Regions from separate parts of the Cohnella sp. LGH genome, predicted to be linked through region 2. Evidence: a T-box and tRNA genes for the amino acid it is inferred to sense, from the RefSeq annotation. Region 2 holds a T-box; the other regions hold tRNA genes.
What was found. A T-box is a leader RNA that pairs with one kind of tRNA and senses whether it is charged. The one in region 2 lies ahead of argS (arginine--tRNA ligase), so its partner is inferred to be a tRNA-Arg.
Positions count from the first base shown of each region.

Region 1: it encodes a tRNA-Arg, which carries the amino acid that the T-box ahead of argS (arginine--tRNA ligase) is inferred to sense. The anticodon was not compared.
Region 3: it encodes a tRNA-Arg, which carries the amino acid that the T-box ahead of argS (arginine--tRNA ligase) is inferred to sense. The anticodon was not compared.

Region 1 is NZ_CP072117.1:251,197-254,473, reverse strand. It holds gene J4772_RS00980 (clostripain-related cysteine peptidase) at 1-1,679, opposite strand, end outside; tRNA gene J4772_RS00975 (tRNA-Arg) at 1,896-1,970, opposite strand; gene J4772_RS00970 (S-layer homology domain-containing protein) at 2,102-3,277, opposite strand, start outside.
Region 2 is NZ_CP072117.1:761,978-765,254, forward strand. It holds gene argS (arginine--tRNA ligase) at 2-1,702, opposite strand; T-box leader at 1,763-1,996, opposite strand; gene J4772_RS03025 (GGDEF domain-containing response regulator) at 2,139-3,277, shown strand, end outside.
Region 3 is NZ_CP072117.1:1,703,172-1,706,448, forward strand. It holds gene J4772_RS06810 (hypothetical protein) at 1-484, opposite strand, end outside; gene J4772_RS06815 (sporulation protein YjcZ) at 829-963, shown strand; gene J4772_RS06820 (hypothetical protein) at 1,148-1,351, shown strand; tRNA gene J4772_RS06825 (tRNA-Arg) at 1,473-1,549, opposite strand; gene J4772_RS06830 (GNAT family N-acetyltransferase) at 1,716-2,282, shown strand; gene J4772_RS06835 (EamA family transporter) at 2,296-2,724, shown strand; gene J4772_RS06840 (DeoR/GlpR family DNA-binding transcription regulator) at 2,728-3,277, opposite strand, start outside.

The sequences.
Region 1 (3,277 bases), 510 kb from region 2:
ATATCGACTTCTTTTCCGTTCAGAATCGCCGGGATCGCATAACGAATGTAACTCTCCCCCTGACTTACCATGAACAAAGAAACGAAATTGCCGTCCCATGTCAGCCATTCTCCGGTAAAGTCATCTTGCAACAGGCCCGTCTCCCAGTCTATATTCACATAGTGGTCGTAACCCAGGTACACCGTGCGCCCTTCGGAGCCTTCCGGCAGCATGGCCACAACGCCATAAATTTGCTCAATTCGCTCCAGATCATCCGGATGGAGTTGAATTTCGTATACGTCGCTCTCATCCGACCCATATTGGAACGAGAACTCTTCTTTATTGCTGCTATCAATCGCTACGCTGCTCTTAGCCCCCGTTAATCGAGAGATATACCTGTTCAAGAAATCGCCGTAAACCTCGGAGAAGCCGATTCCGTTATACACTGAAAGATTGTTTTCAAAATTATCTTTGTCTTTGTGCGGAAAATAAATGGATAGCCCGCTCGCGTCCGGACGACCTTGACTGTTCATATTGTAGACAACTGCGTCATGAATCGCATTCTTTAAGGCCTCAGCCTTATCCGGATATTGGCCGGATACATTCTTCGCGATTGAAGCGAGATCGGCCATATCGGTAATGCCGCCGTGCGCTGTCGTGCTGCCGTAGTCTTCCGCCTTGCTGCGCCCTTCCGCAAAGCTGTAGAAACGCCTGGTATCGGCAGTGATTATGGGTCCCGCTTCCTCCACCAAAGCTTCAAGCGCTTGAACGACAGCGGGAACCTTGTCAAGGGCGGTAACCGAAAGCGTGATTGATTTTTCTTGCCCGAACACGATTGCATGCTCTTTGTAACTGTCCACGATCGCCTTGCCGAACTCTGCACCGCTAACATACGGTTCACTGGACAAGTAGCCTAACGCCCCAACGTAATCCCATCCATGACCAGGCTCAAGCTCCTGTGAGGCGATCATATATTCAGCATAAGGGCTAAGCTGGGAAGCCGTCTCCACCGTCGCCATCAGACAAGCATCGAATCCGACCAGTTCAAGCTTTTTTCCCGTTATCTCGAATGCGGCCGCCAGACCAGCTTCAATCTCGTCGAGCGTCAGCGAATCGCCATCGAACAACTCGTCCGATCCGAAGCCGAGTACGGAACCGCCTCCGTGATCCCAGAAGATCAACGAATAATTATTCGCGGGATAATTCTTTACCCCCCATGTCACGAAATCGGCCAATGTCTGTGCATCGCCCATACTCTTCGCCCCGATATCGGCCACATGGTTAAGGCCTCCTTCTTTTACCAGCCAGCGCTGATTTTGTTCGCCGCTAATTTGGGAATTTGCCCAGTTCAGCGTTCCCCCGGTTTCCACGATCACCTGAACATCGTCGCCCGAAAGCCCCTCCATCATCTCCTCCAGATCTGTGGAAGCCGCACCCGAGTATGCTTCGTACTCTTCATCCCACGTACTCTCCAGATCAGAGCCGTTCATATAAACGAGAATCGTATATCCGGGCAAATCCGTATCGATTTCCTTTTTTGCATCCGGCTTCCTCGGAACTCCCTCACTCGCTAAAGCTTCACTCGAAACAGTCCCAGTCGAAACTCCCTCTTCGGTATCATCCCCCAACAAGTAGAGCCCGCCTAACAGCAGCAAGCAAACTCCGGCTACGATATACCATTTAATCTTAGAAATAACCAACCTATCTTCCCCCATCTCGGATAACCGTTGATCTCAACTATTATAGATAGGCTTCCTCTCGTGCAGTAGTGAGCGTTGTCATCTATTCTGTCATATGACAAAATGGAATTTTGCGGAAGCGGTTAAGCAACACTTTGTCCCGCATAATCGCAATGCAAAAAAATCCTCAGAGCAGGGCTCTCGAGGATTATCCATAAAGCTGTTATTCATAGTAAGTGGCGGCCCCGGCCAGAATCGAACTGACATCTACCCTTTAGGAGAGGGTTGCTCTATCCGTTGAGCTACGGAGCCACAACGATAAATATTATAACATAAATTTTTATCGACACCACCATAGATTGATCCATTTTCTCAAAATGTGCAATGACGACGCAGGGATCTCCCCTACGCCGCCATTTTTCTACTGTGCACGAATATCTTGCTTATTCAGGTTTCGTTATAATCAGTCTTTGCGAGGTTAGCGCGCGAAGCACGATGACGGCAGCCTCGGACCGCGTGGCGGTCGCTTCGGGACGCAGCTTGCCTCCGCTGCCGCCCTGCAGCAATCCGTTCTGCACCGCATAGGCGATTTGCAGAGACGCCCAGTCCGACACGCGTTCGGAGTCCGCGAATCCGTTCAATATTGCTTGCACATTCAGCCTGATGTCCGGATCGACGCCAAGCACACGGAACAGCATAACCGCCATCTCCTCGCGCGTTACCGGATCGCTCGGACGGAAGCGTCCGCCCGCTCCTTTCACTATACCGGCTGCGGCCGCCCGGGAAACATACGGCGCATACCAAGCGTTTGGCGCCACATCTCCGAATTCCGAAGCTGAGCCCGTCGTAGCAGCGTCGCCGAGCAGCGGCATTAGCAGCTTCACGAACTCGGCTCGGGTGATACGGCCGTTTGGCCGGAAGGAACCATCCGGGTCGCCGCTGACGATGCCGCGCGCCGCCAGCGCTTCGACATCGGCGCGGCTCCAGTGATTCGCCAAATCGGCGAATGTCAGATCGGCAAGCAATACCGCGTAAGTGCCTGGCTCCTCGGTCGCAACGGTCACCGTACTTTCCGATCTGTCGACGATACCTCCGACATAGACCCACCGAGTCCGGTCGGCTTCGTCCTGACGGTACACGCCAAGCTTACGAATGTCCGCCCCGCGGAGCAGAGCCTCGTCGTACGCGATCGTCAGCTTGCCGGCGACGGTCAGTCGGCCGCTTTCCGGTTCAAGCTTCCATTCGTACGCCTTCGATACTAGCCGCAGATGACCCGGTGTTGGAGCAGGGGCATCGGCATATCTTGTCGCCGCGACTTGCTTCGCCGCCCTCGCCGCTCCGGCCGGCAGCCACAGCTTAAACGCTCCGTCGAAAAACTTCATTTCTGCGTCTGTCGTTCCAATGTCCGCGCGCTCCAGATCGACTTCGCCCGGATTGCTCGGGTTACCGGAGTTGCCTGAGCCGCCGGGACTGCCAGAGTTACCCGGACCGCCCGGATTGCTCGATCCGTTCCCGGCTTTCGTGGTGGCGTTCAGCGTCTGCGCCGGCGAAGCATTGCCGACGGAATCGACCGTCCAGATCGCGATCTCGTACGTCGTAGACGGCGACAGACCGCTGAT
Region 2 (3,277 bases):
GCTACATCTCGGAAGGAGCCTGGATTCCGAGCAAATTAAGCCCGTCGCGCAGAACGTCTGCGGCGGCTGCGGCCAAGCTCAGCTTGGAGAACGTCCCGGCTTCGTCCGCGCCGTGGTATATGATTTTCCCCGAGTTGTAGAAACGGTTAAAGTCCTTGGCCAGAGCGAGCAGATACTTGGCGACGACGAACGGCTCGTTCTGGCGGATGGCTTCCCGAATCGCGGCCTCGTAGCCGGACAGCGTCTTGATGCACGCCCACGCCGGCTCCGAGGACAGCTGCGCTCCGTCGACGGCGAAGCGGGAAGGCAGCTCTTCATACTTCCCTCTCCTGAGCAGGCTCCGTATTCGCGCGTGGGTGTACTGCAAATAGGGTCCCGTCTCGCCTTCGAAGCTGACGGCCTCCTCCAGATTGAAATCGACCGACAACTGGCGGTGATGCTTCAAATCCCCGAACACGATCGCTCCCACTCCGACGGCTTCGGCGACCGCTTCTTTGTTCGCCAGATCGGGATTTTTCCCTTCGATGATGCGCAGCGCGCGCTCCGCCGCCTCGTCGAGCACTTCCTCCAGCATGACTACCTTTCCTTTGCGCGTCGACATCTTTTTGCCGTTGATCGTAATCAAGCCGAACGGGACGTGACGGCAGTTCGCCGCCCATTTGAGCCCCATTTTGCGCAGCACCGAGAATACCTGTTGAAAATGCAGGCTCTGTTCAGCCCCGACGACGTAGAGAATTTCGTCCGCCTTCAGCTCTTCATTCCGGTAGAGGGCGGTCGCGAGATCGCGCACCGCATAGATAGTCGAGCCGTCCTTTTTCAGGATAAGGCAAGGGGGCAGTCCTTCCTCCTCCAGCCTGACGATTCTCGCGCCAGCGTCCTCCTCCAGCAACTCCAACTCCTCGAGCTTGCGCACGACGGGATCGAACTTGTCGTTGTAGAAGCTCTCGCCCGCATAGGAGTCGAACTCGACGCCCAATCTTTCGTATACGCGTTGAAATTCCTTAAGGCTCTCGTCTACGAAATACTGCCACAGCTCGCGCATGGCGGCATCCCCGCGCTCCAGCTTGGCGAACGCTTCTCTCGCCTCGTCCTCCAACTCCGGCCGCTGCTCCGCCTGCCGGTGGAATTCCACGTACAGCCGCAGGCTTTCCCGAATCGGGGCCTGTTCCAGCGCCTGTCGGTCTCCCCACTTCAAATACGCGACGATCAGCTTGCCGAACTGCGTGCCCCAATCCCCGATATGATTAACGTTGTGTACGTCGTAGCCCATGGCGCGATACATGCGGACCAGGGCGTTGCCGATCATCGTCGAGCGCAGGTGGCCGATGCCGAACGGCTTGGCGATGTTCGGGGAAGACATGTCGATGACCATCCGCTTGCCTTTCCCGGCATCGGAGCGTCCGTAGCGTTCGTCCAGTGCCCGCTGCACGAACTCGCTTCTCCAGTGCTCGCCATGGAAAAAGAGGTTGAGATAGCCGCCTGCGACCTCGGCGCGCAAGTCGGAGCGATCGGCGTTAATGACGTCCGCAAGCCGCTGCGCGATCGCGGCGGGCGGCTGCCTAAGCGCCTTGGCGAACGCGAAGCACGGGAGCGAGACGTCGCCCAGCTTCTGTTCGGGCGGAATCTCCAGCTTCGGGCGCACCTCTTCCGGGGGCAGCTCCAAATAAGGAGACAGAATGGCGGATGCTTGCTTCAACAACATGACGGGTTCCTCCTTGTACGTATATATCGATACGCGAATACGCAAAAAAACCCCATCTCGTAAAGAGACGGAGGTCGATTCCGCGGTACCACTCTTCTAGCACTCCCGCATAGGGAAGCCGCTTCGTTAAAAGGTAACGGCTCGTCGCCGGACTTCCCTACTGCCGCCTGCAAGGATTGCGGTTCAGGAAATCGACTCCCGAGTGCGCTTCCTTCGAATCCTGCGCCGGCTCCCACCATCCCCGGCTCGCTGCAGTCAGGAAAAACGAAGTACTCTCTCGTTCATCGTCGTTATCGTTATCGTTATCGTTATTCGTACATTATAGCCATTTTGGTTCCGAGTGACAATCCGCGTTCATCCCGTTCAAGTTGTTATCTTTGTTTTGGAATTATCCGATATAATAGTAGAGCTATATGTTTCGCTCAGGAGGGTTCCCGTGCAGAAATATCAAGACGCGTTGCTGGCCAATATCCGCAAGCAACTGGAAATATGGTTCGAATCCAGCTCCGCTATTCCCGGCGTGGAAGCGGAGCGGTTTTTGCATTCCGTGAAAGGCACGTCCGGCACGATCGGCCTGACCAAGCTTTACGGCATATCGGGGGAATTGCTGGAGCGGATTCGGCATCGTTCCGAAGACGAGCCGTGGGAGCCGGAGAAGCTGCGGACGTTCATGATCGAGCTGATCGCCGTATGCTACGAGATTCAGCATCAGGAAGCCGTTCATTCTTCGCTCGTGACCGCGGAGAACGACCAGTCGGGCGACCAGCCGCTCGTCCTGATTCTCGACGACGACGCGGCGCTGCTGCACTTTCTGAAGGAAGAGCTCGAGAGAGAGGGCTATTACGTCATCGCGACCGTGAATCCCGCGCTGGCCATCCATTATTTTCACGACCGTGCGCCGGACTGCTTCATTCTCGATCTGCTTATTCCCGAGCAGGACGGGTTCGAAGTGATGGACGCGATTAAGGAGCAGATCCGCAAGCGGTACATTCCGACGACCGTCATCAGCATGGACACCGCCCGGGAGACGAGGCTGCGGGCTTTCCGGATGGGAGCGGACGACTTTCTGGACAAGCCGCTCGACATGGAGGAACTGCTCGTACGGATTCAACGGCAGTTAAAACGCAAAAAGCAGCTGGACGAGCTTCTGTTCTTCGATGAGCTGACAGGGGTCTACAACCGCAAATATTTGGAGGAGGCATACCGGACGCTCTGCCTGGACGCGCAGAGAATCCAGGAGCATTTCACGATGGCGATCGTCGATCTGGATCATTTCAAGTCGATCAACGACCGTTACGGCCATATCGCGGGCGACCGGGTGCTGGCGGAGTTCGCGGCTTTCCTGAAGTCGCACATGCGCGCGGCGGACGTCTTGATCCGCTACGGCGGCGAGGAATTTATTCTGCTGCTGCCGAGAACGCGCGAGGAAGAGGCCCGTTCGCTGCTTAAGAGGCTGGGGGACACGTTCGGCCGGATCGACTTCGGGGGGAAGGAAGAGGAATTGCAGGTCACTTTCTCAGCCGGCGTCATCGAGATCGTAGAGCCGGATCCCGCCCGCTGCCGGGAATGGCTGGA
Region 3 (3,277 bases), 940 kb from region 2:
ATGCGCGAAACTGCACGGGGGCGATATATTCCTCGCGGGCTAGCCACTGTCTGAGAGAGCTGTCGATGTCCGGATGAAAAAGATGCTGCAATTGCGCCAAAATGAGCATCTGCTGTCCCGGGTCGTCGCCATTGTGCAAGGAAGCCAGTAGCTCAGGTATGTAATTGACATCCGATTGGGTACGCTCCGCCAATCTGCGCTTGAAAATTTCCTCTTCGCCTTCGTCTTCCTGCTCGTCGCCCTGCATCCATGCCTCGTAATCCAAATCTCCCTCGGCTGTAGGGAACGCGGCGTCGAGCCACCCGAGCAGCGCCTGCCATTCCGTATGATGCCGCTCCGCTTCCCCCCTGCATTGAAGCAGGAAGCCGAGCAGCGCTTTGGCTTCGCCGTAACGCTCCGTTTCCAGCATTTTCGTCAGCTGTATTTGATAATAATCCAGCGTTTTCGGAAACAGCACCAGATTATCTTTCGGTTGATCCGTCATGTGGGCAGTTCTCCTCCACCTGTACCGGCATTTGAAACGCACATCGTCTGCAAAATTATAGCATGAACGCATTCTAAAAGAAAAAATCGCTTTAGGGCGTGTCTGAAAACCCGCTCAGGGGCACCTTTCACCGCCTTTTCGCCCCCTGCTGCGTCACTTTTGCTTGACGTACCTCCGGTTCGGCAATCATTTTTTCGCGCAGCCTGCCGGCATATATGACGAAGCCGTCGAATTGGCGTGGGCTGACGTGGATTATTTGCAATCTGTGCGAATGCACTGGCCGTATATTGGCCTCCACATAAGCTATCACATGACTTCAATCTTCGCAGTTGGGTGGTGATTGCATGAGTTACCCGGTTGGAGGCGCAGGCGTTGGTCCTTGCTACGGCGGCGGCGGCGGCATGGGCGCGGCAGCATTCGCGCTGGTGTTGTTTATCCTTCTCGTCATTATCTTGCGTGCCGGTGCTGGCATCTGGTAAGAGCTACACCTCCCAATCGCCGCAGATGACGACTCTAATTCCACTCTAGATGGCGAATGTTGCTTCTGCTGAGAACCCCCGCCGCGGCGACTGCCGCAGCGGGGGTTCTCAGCAACATGCAACTATTCGCGCGCCAAATCGTACATAACTATATACGATTCCCCCAGCAAAGGAGCTGTTGAATATGAGATTTAGAGCCGACGGCGCAATGATTGTCTGTCCCTGCTGCAGGAACGACACTTTCGATAAAGATTACAGACAGCTCAACTCAAGAGGGGCTACCTTCTTCGGCTTGGATTGGGCGAACCGGAACGCCACGATTCTTGTCTGCCAGCGCTGCACGCATATTGCCTGGTTCATGTCCGAGCCCGAGCGTTGGGACGATTAGCTGCCGCCGTCACGATCCCGTTGCCATCCGTCCCAGAGGGCAACAAGGAAAGAAGCCCATACCTTCGCTCAGAAGGGTATGGGCTTCTTATGTATCGTCCAAACGAATGTGTCTTCATAAATGGCGTCCCAGGAGGGATTCGAACCCCCGACCGACGCCTTAGAAGGGCGTTGCTCTATCCAGCTGAGCTACTGAGACACGCAAAAAGTATATTAGCATATAAAGGGATGTCGCGCAACCCTTTTTTGTCGACTATTTTTGTTCCAGGGTACAGACGGACGCGCTTTATTCCCGCTAAAGATTTGAAATTGCCCCCCTAACAAGCTAAGATCATTTAAGAATGTTAAAGAAAATGAAGGTGATCATGATGACCATTCGAGCAGCCGGCGAGCGCGACGCTTCCTCCCTCGCCCGCCTTATCCTGCTGGCTATACAGGATATCGCTTACCAACTGACAGGGGAATCCTCCGAACGAGACGTCTTGCGTCAGTTGGAGGCGTTCATCGACGCTGAAGGCAACCGTTTTAGCCGTTCCTGCATTCTGGCGAAAGTAGAAAACGGCATTCCCGTCGGGATGATTTTGTGTTATCACGGCAGCGACGCGGAGCGGCTTTACAAGCCCGTTCTGGAGCATCTCAGCCGCAAGAGCGGAAATCCGGCGATTACGATCGATGACGAAGCGGATGAGGACGAGTATTACATCGACGCGATCGCCGTCGACCCTTCGCAGCAAGGCAAAGGATATGCCAAACAGCTCATCGCGGCGGCCGAAAACAGAGCCAGGGAGCTGGGCCACGACAAAATCGCCTTAAACGTCGATCAGACGAACGAAGGCGCGCACGCTCTATATGTTAAACTTGGCTACCGTGCGAACAAGGAAATCAAGATTCATGACAAACCTTTTTGGCATATGGTCAAAAGTCTGTCCTAACCTTGGAGGAGAGATCGGAATGTGGCTAATCTATGCACTGCTATCCGCCGCGACGGCGGCCCTCGTCGCCGTCTTCGGCAAAATCGGATTAAAGGATGTCGATGCCAACTCGGCAACCGCTATCCGCGCGGTCATTATGGCGCTTTTCCTTCTCGGTGTCGTCGTTGTTCAAGGAAAGTTCACTCAGCTCGGCGAAATTTTCACGCAAAAAAAGGCGCTGTCGTTTATCGTGCTCAGCGGGGCTGCCGGGGCGCTGTCGTGGCTATTTTATTTTCTGGCCCTTAAGGGGGGCAAGGTGTCCCAGGTCGGACCGATCGACAAGCTCAGCGTTGTGCTGGCCGTGTTGCTTGCCTTTTTCTTTCTTGGAGAACGAATTTCATGGATCAATTCGGCCGGCGTCGCATTAATCGCCATCGGCGCCATTCTCGTAGCCTGGAAATAGTCCTTATTCGGCTTTAATCCATGTGACCTGTTTCGCCTTCAGGGCAGATTTCCACTCCGGAGGAGCGGAGACGTCGCTGACGACAAGATCGATATCCTGCAGATCGGAAATCTTGAACAGTTGGGCCTGGCCAAACTTCGTCTTGTCGGCTACGACGATCGTCTGCTTCGCATGTTCGATGATTTTTCGGGCAAGCACGCCTCTCGGGGTGTCAAAGCCTGTCAGCCCACGTTCGACCGTTAGCCCGTCCACGGAGATAAAAGCCTTGTCGGAATAAAACAACTCGGCCATCCGGACTGCGACCGTTCCGGTCGAACGGGACTGCGACGCATCGATCTCCCCGCCGATGAAATAAATTTTGCCGCTGAACAAGCCTCGGTTCGCATAATCGATCAGCTTGCACATGCCGGCGACGCAGATCGTCAACACCGTAATATTTTTTTTACCCAGTATGCCGTCAATCATTGGCAGCGTTGTCGTACCGTCGTCGATAAAGATGACGTCTCCGTCCTCCACAAGAGTTGCCGCAGCCAAGCCGATTCTGCGCTTCTCC